2 regions of the Shewanella loihica PV-4 genome follow, and region 2 is predicted to be linked to the other one. Evidence: riboswitches for the same ligand, from Rfam matches in the RefSeq annotation. Region 2 holds a riboswitch; the other holds the start of a gene.

Region 1 (3,416 bases), 2.2 Mb from region 2:
GCCAAGCACTATGAGACAGGCGAAGTGATCCCCGATGAGCTGCTGCAAAAACTGCTGAAATCACGCAGCTTTAACCAAGGCTTCGACACCTTGGAATATATGGCGGCGGCCCTGGTGGATCTCGAGTGGCACTCACTGAGCGCCGACACTCCGCTGCAGGATGTGGCCGAGTTCGAAGCCAAGGCACTAGAGAAACACGGCATCAATATCGCCGCCGTGCCGCCACGTTACAAGTCGACCTACTTTGCCCACGCCTTCCCGGGTGGCTATTCGGCCAGCTACTACGCCTACATGTGGAGCGAAATCCTGGCGGCCGACGCCTTCGCCTATGTGCAGACCCAGGGCGGCCTCAACCGCGAAATAGGCATGAAGTATCGCAAGACCATCCGCGAGGTGGGTAACAGCGTGCCGCCGATGGAAGCCTACAAGGCCTTCCGTGGCCAGGCACCGACCACTGATGCCCTGCTTCAGCGCCGCGGCCTCAACTAATTCCTGCCTCAACTGACTCACCATTGATGGGGAGTCACTCATAAAAAAATGCCGCTCGATGAGCGGCATTTTTATATCTAATGAACCTTGATTTGGCGTAGCTGAATTAAGCCGGGCGATTGGCCTTATGGCGCAGCACCAAAACGCTCACCACAAACAGCGCACTACAAGCCGCCAGACCGGCACCCACGGATTCGGTGAAGCCCAGCACGGTATAACCCACCAGGCTGATCCCCGCCACGATAAGGGCATAGGGCAGCTGAGTCAGCACATGGTCTATGTGGTGACAGTTGGCGCCGGTAGAAGACAAGATGGTGGTGTCCGAGATAGGCGAGCAGTGATCGCCAAACACGGCGCCCGCCAGCACAGAGGCCAGCATAGGCAACATCATGTTGGTATGGGTGCCCATGGCCATATCGGCGGCGATAGGCAGCATGATGCCGAAAGTGCCCCAGCTGGTGCCGGTAGAGAAGGCAGTCAGACCCGCCAGCACGAACAGTACGGCCGGCAGCAGCGCGAAGGGAATATTACCGGTCGCCAGGCTGGCCATATATTTACCCGTCTCCATCTGACCTATCACGCCGGCGATGGTCCAGGCGAACAGCAGAATATAGATGGCGGGCAGCATAGAGCGGGCACCGGCAATCACGCCTTTGAAGATAAGCGCCTTATCCAGCCCCTGACTGACCACCAATACCAAGGTCGCGGCCAGGCCAACCACGGCGCCGAAGAAGAGCGATGAGGCAACGTCTGTCTTCTCGAAGGCACCAATGACGCTAAAGGGCAGGTTCTCCGCCGCCAGAGCATCGGCGCCGCTACCTATCATGAAGTAGATGGTGGCAAACACCAGCACAGTGATCGGCAGGAACAGGCCTAAGATCTTGCCGGAATCGGCCTCGGGCAGGTCGCTGTTAGCTCCTGGCGGCAGGCCCTTGGCCTCGTCATACAGGTTACCCTTCTGCGCGTTGAGTTCATGCTGGCGCATGGGCCCCACATCCAGCCCCATGAAGGCGACGCATAGCAGCAGCACCAGGGCGAAGATGGCGTAGAAGTTCATCGGGATCATCTGAATAAACACGCTCAGATGACCGCTGTCGGTGAAGCCGTGGGCGGTGAGTATGCCGCCGATCAGCGCGATGATGTAGGCACCCCAGCTAGAGACGGGCGAGATCACACAGATAGGCGCGGCGGTTGAGTCCAGCAAATAAGCCAGTTTGCTGCGCGAGATATAGTATCTGTCGGTGAGGGGTCTGGCGACACTGCCCACCACCAGGCTATTGAAGTAATCATCGATAAAGACCACGCAGCCTAGGAACATGGTGAGCAGCTTAGCATCACGCTTGTTGCGAATATGCTGGCGCGCCCAATCGGCAAAGGCCTTGGCGGCGCCGCTGACGGTGATCAGGGCGGTGATCATCCCAAGCAGAATCAAGAAGCCCAGCAGATAAACGTTCCAGCTGTTTAGGGCGCCATCATCCCAAAACAGGCCCACCACCTGCTGTCCCAGGTATTGACCCATATCCAGCGGTGAAAAGTCGGCAATTAACAGTGCCCCCAGGAGGATCCCCACACCGAGTGAGAGCAGAACGCGGCGGGTAAAGATCGCCAGCAGAATCGCTACCACGGGCGGCAGCAAAGAAAGTGCCGAATCGGCATAACTCAAAGTTGTCATTGTAAAATTTTGTCTTCGTTAAAATACGAATGGAGGGCAACTGAACTGGTGGGATATAGCATGAGATATTACACCTGTCCTATCAGTAGCGCTCCATAGTGATACCCATTCTCGGTATACCTTCCACTTATCAATCCAGATAAGAAGCACTATGGCAGTGCTGCCTCTATTCGATGACAGCCCCAGCGGCAAGCCTTGATCAACTCCACCACTTCGGCACCAAATCCTTTCATATTCGCTTAACGGCATCACCCTAACGAATACTACTGATATTTAATGCACCTCTACGTCTCAGGACGCCTGCCAATGTCACTATCGGCAAACGTGAGGCACATAAAAACACAAGCGGCTTTAAGGACGCTACCTCAAAGCCGCTCCATGTGATCTATATCACACTAAATTTTAGATGAACACCAAAGTGCTCACCAAGCATTTACATTTTATTAAAGAAGTTCGAGTAGCTTAGGCACCGCCTCGAACAGATCCGCTTCCAGACCATAGTCGGCTACCTGGAAGATAGGCGCCTCTGGATCTTTGTTGATCGCCACGATCACCTTAGAATCTTTCATCCCCGCAAGGTGCTGGATGGCACCCGAGATACCCACGGCGATATAGAGATCCGGCGCGACAATCTTACCCGTCTGACCAACCTGTAGATCGTTTGGCACGTAACCGGCATCGACCGCGGCGCGCGATGCACCCAGTGCCCCGCCCAGCTTATCGGCAAGCTGCTCGAGAATCGCGAAATTCTCGGCGCTGCCCATGGCGCGGCCACCTGAAACCACTACTGAAGCGGCGCCTAGATCTGGACGCTCAGACACTGACAGAGTCTGAGTTACAAACTCAACATCGCCGCTATATTCGTTGTCTAGGGTCTGCACCGAGGCGCTACCGTCCTGGGCTACCGCATCGAAGGCGCTGGCACGAACCGTCATCACCTTGATGTTATCCAGGCTCTGAACCGTCGCCATGGCGCTACCGGCATAGATAGGACGCACGAAGGTGTCTTCGCTCACCACTTCGACCACTTCAGAAAGCTGCGCCACATCCAGAAGCGCCGCCACACGAGGCAGCACATCTTTACCTACGCTTGAAGCCGCAGCCAGAATGTGTTGATACTCGCTGGCCACTGAGACGATCAGCTGTGACAGGTTTTCGGCGATGGCATTGGCATAAACGCCGCTATCGGCAACCAGTACCTGACGTACACCGGCAAGCTGCTTGGCGCTATCGGCCGCGGCGCCACAGTTATGAC
Region 2 (3,416 bases):
TATTTATTTACCTAATATTTGTTTAAAACTGTTCTAACCATGAGCGCTAGTTGGTGCTGCTGCGCCCTATCTGTCTTCGCGACAATTACCGAACTCACGTAGTGCTTTTATCAAACCCAATTGGTACAGCAACACACTTCATGATTAGTAAAGTATACGTATCTCTTTCAAAAGACACGCGAACTGTTACTCACTTCGATTAACAATAGTTGGGAATAGTTCCGTTAACTATGTAATATTTTCAAGTTTAAATGCTAAATCAGCCTAAGCTCACATTTTATACAGGAAATTGACTAACTTTTGATGACCTTGTCGTCGACAAGATGTAACAAAAAGTATTTCATCGTGAGATGAGTGGAAGTGAATCAACGAACTTATTGTACTCGTTTTAGTCATTTGTTAACAAATGAAATGTTAACAAAATTCCTTTGAGATTTGATGTAAATCACATTTATGTATGTAAGGGTATGATTTTAATGGTATTAATAAAATTTAATAAAGTGACCTGTCTCACACCTCTAGGAAGGCGGAGGAATTTTGCTATAATCGACGGAATCTAATTTAGGAATATTTTAGTGATGAGTACAGCAAGCGAACATCTTTGGCAATGCTATCAGCAAACGCAGTTCTTACTTACACAACCTTTCTCCCCTTCGTTATCATTTGCAATCATTACCGCTCATAATCCTAAAGGCCAACACCTTTCTCCCTCGCAAAACCGTCTCCTCGACAAACAGCTTCAACGTCATATTCAACGTCTTCAATATCCTTATCGTGCCCTAATCGGTGCCTCCAGTGACAGAGGCCATATGGAGAAGAGCTGGGCGGTGTCTATCGATAAGGCCGCAGCAGTGGATCTTGGCAAGGTGTTTAATCAAAACGCCATCTATTTTGTCGATGAGGACGAGCTGCAACTGGTGCCTTGTCTGGTGGAGTATGACGAGCTCACCCTGGGCAAGTTTTCTGCCCGGGTCTGTCTGGTCAGCGAGCTGCCCGACATCAGCCGCTAGCAGGCGGGGGAACTTGAGAGGCTTTCATCAAGACAAGCTAAAATATCGTTGACTTTTTATTCTGTTATTTGATAGTTTTCTTGCATCCTGACCTTAAGGTTAGTGATACAGAAGAGGAGCGTTAACTAGGTAGTAAGCCCGAGGAGTCCAAACTCCGTTGACGGTTTATGAGGGAGATTAACGCCGAGGTAAAGAGATGTTTGGTTTCATCTATTTATCGGTCGACTGGGCTGAATCCCATCGATTGTCACCTGTTTTTTGGTGGAGAGCTTCTGGTGGCAATCGCTGTTTCCCGTCTTGGGGTGCGTCATCTTTGCACCAGGCTCTTCGAACGAAGTAAGTTCGGAGCGTATTCAATGTTATCTATTTCTTTTGTGTCATCGTCAGCTACTTGGGTTGAGGTGCGCTAATGTCTATTGTTGTTGCTAAGTTTGGTGGTACCTCGGTTGCCGATTATGAGGCGATGAACCGCTGCGCCGATATCGTATTGGCCAATCCTGAAACCCGCGTGGTGGTCGTCAGCGCCTCGAGCGGCGTGACCAACCTGCTGGTGGAGCTAACTCAGGAGCATGTGGACTTTGAGCGTCGCCAGCAGCTGCTCAAGGCGATCGCCTCGATTCAATATAAGATCCTCGACGAGTTGGGTCAGCCCCATGATGTGGCCGCCCGCCTCGATGCTATATTAAGTAAGATTGCCAGCCTGAGCGAGTCGCTCTCCCAAAACCGCAATAAGGCGACCACAGACGAACTGCTTGCCCAGGGTGAGCAGTGTTCATCTGTCTTGTTTGCTGCCGTGCTGAGAGAGAAGGGCGAGCGGGCGAGTGCCTTCGATGTGCGTCAGGTGATGCGCACCGACAGTCATTTCGGTCGCGCCGAGCCGCAGATAGAGGCGGTGAAGCAGCTTTGCACAGAGCATCTGTTGCCCCTGCTTAGTGAGCAACGAATCGTGACCCAAGGTTTTATCGGCGCCGATGAACAGGGAGCCACCACCACGTTAGGCCGTGGGGGCAGCGACTACTCTGCGGCCCTACTTGCCGAGGCGCTGGATGCGTCTGCGGTTGAGATCTGGACAGATGTGCCGGGGATCTTCACCACGGACCCGCGCCTTGCACCGAATGCGCGTCCTATCCCTGAGATCAGTTTCAACGAGGCGGCCGAGATGGCTACCTTTGGGGCCAAGGTGCTGCACCCGGCAACCATTTTGCCGGCGGTCAGACACAAGATTCAGGTGTTTGTCGGTTCCAGCAAGGCGCCTGAGCTCGGTGGCACCTGGATACGTCATCAGGTGAACGACGAGCCTATCTATCGCGCCGTGGCGGTGCGACGCGACCAGACCCTACTTAATCTTCATAGCCTACAGATGCTGCACGCCCAAGGCTTCCTGGCCGAGACCTTTGCCACCCTGGCGCGCCACAAGATCAGTGTGGACTTAATCACCACCTCAGAGGTGAACGTCTCTCTGACGCTAGATAAGACGGGCTCAGATTCGGCCGGAAACAGCCTGCTGAGCGAGGCCTTGTTGCAGGAGCTGTCGCAGCATTGCCGGGTGCGGGTCGAAGATGGTCTGGCGCTGGTGGCGATAGTGGGCAATAAGATTGCCACCACGTCGGGTGTGTGTCGCCGCGTATTCGAGGTGTTAGAGCCCCACAATGTACGTATGATCTGTCAGGGCGCCAGCCCACACAACTTGTGCGTCCTGGTGGCCGAGTCTGAGGCGGCTCAGGTCGTCAGCGCCCTGCATCAAAACTTGTTTGAAGGGTCACTATGAAGCCGGGTCGTTCTACGCTAAAGATTGGCGAGCTCGCAACTGGCCAAGATCTCGAGCTGAATCTGTTTGAGTTTGCCCCTGAGGTGCTGACCGGGCCGAGTGTCTATATACAGGCAAACGTCCACGGCGCCGAGGTGCAGGGCAATGCGGTGATCTATCAGCTGATGCAGGCCCTAGAAAGCTGCGAGCTGCGCGGTAAGATCACCCTAGTGCCCCTGGCCAATCCGTTGGGGATCAATCAAAAGAGTGGCGAGTTTACCCTAGGCCGGTTCGATCCCATTACCGGGGTGAACTGGAACCGTGAATATCTCGACCATAAGTTGGATATTGCTAGCTGGTATCAAGGCCATAAACACCTGAATGATGCCGAGCTGATCGCCCATTTCAGGGCCTTGCTGGTCGAGCGTTGCTATAGCCGTCTGCATGAGCCCTGGGGGATCACCACGGGCCATCGTCTGGCGGTGAGCCTACAGCAGATGGGCCATGAGGCGGATATCGTGTTGGATCTGCATACCGGCCCTAAGTCGTGCAAGCACCTCTATTGCCCCGAGTATGACCAAGATGCCGCCAAGTACTTCTCTATTCCCTACACCCTGCTGATCCCCAACGAATTCGGCGGGGCCATGGATGAGTCTATC

The links. A riboswitch is a leader RNA that binds a small molecule or an ion and turns the genes downstream of it on or off. The one in region 2 is predicted to bind lysine.
Region 1: another riboswitch for lysine. It lies ahead of SHEW_RS13365 (Na+/H+ antiporter NhaC family protein); the one in region 2 lies ahead of lysC (lysine-sensitive aspartokinase 3).

Annotation. Positions count from the first base shown of each region.
Region 1 is NC_009092.1:3,044,992-3,048,407, forward strand. Features, by position in the region: gene SHEW_RS13360 (M3 family metallopeptidase) at 1-489, shown strand, start outside; gene SHEW_RS13365 (Na+/H+ antiporter NhaC family protein) at 596-2,161, opposite strand; lysine riboswitch at 2,240-2,456, opposite strand; gene SHEW_RS13370 (electron transfer flavoprotein subunit alpha/FixB family protein) at 2,605-3,416, opposite strand, start outside.
Region 2 is NC_009092.1:888,722-892,137, forward strand. Features, by position in the region: gene arcA (two-component system response regulator ArcA) at 1-1, opposite strand, end outside; gene SHEW_RS04020 (DUF3293 domain-containing protein) at 579-1,010, shown strand; lysine riboswitch at 1,114-1,290, shown strand; gene lysC (lysine-sensitive aspartokinase 3) at 1,420-2,778, shown strand; gene SHEW_RS04030 (succinylglutamate desuccinylase/aspartoacylase family protein) at 2,775-3,416, shown strand, end outside.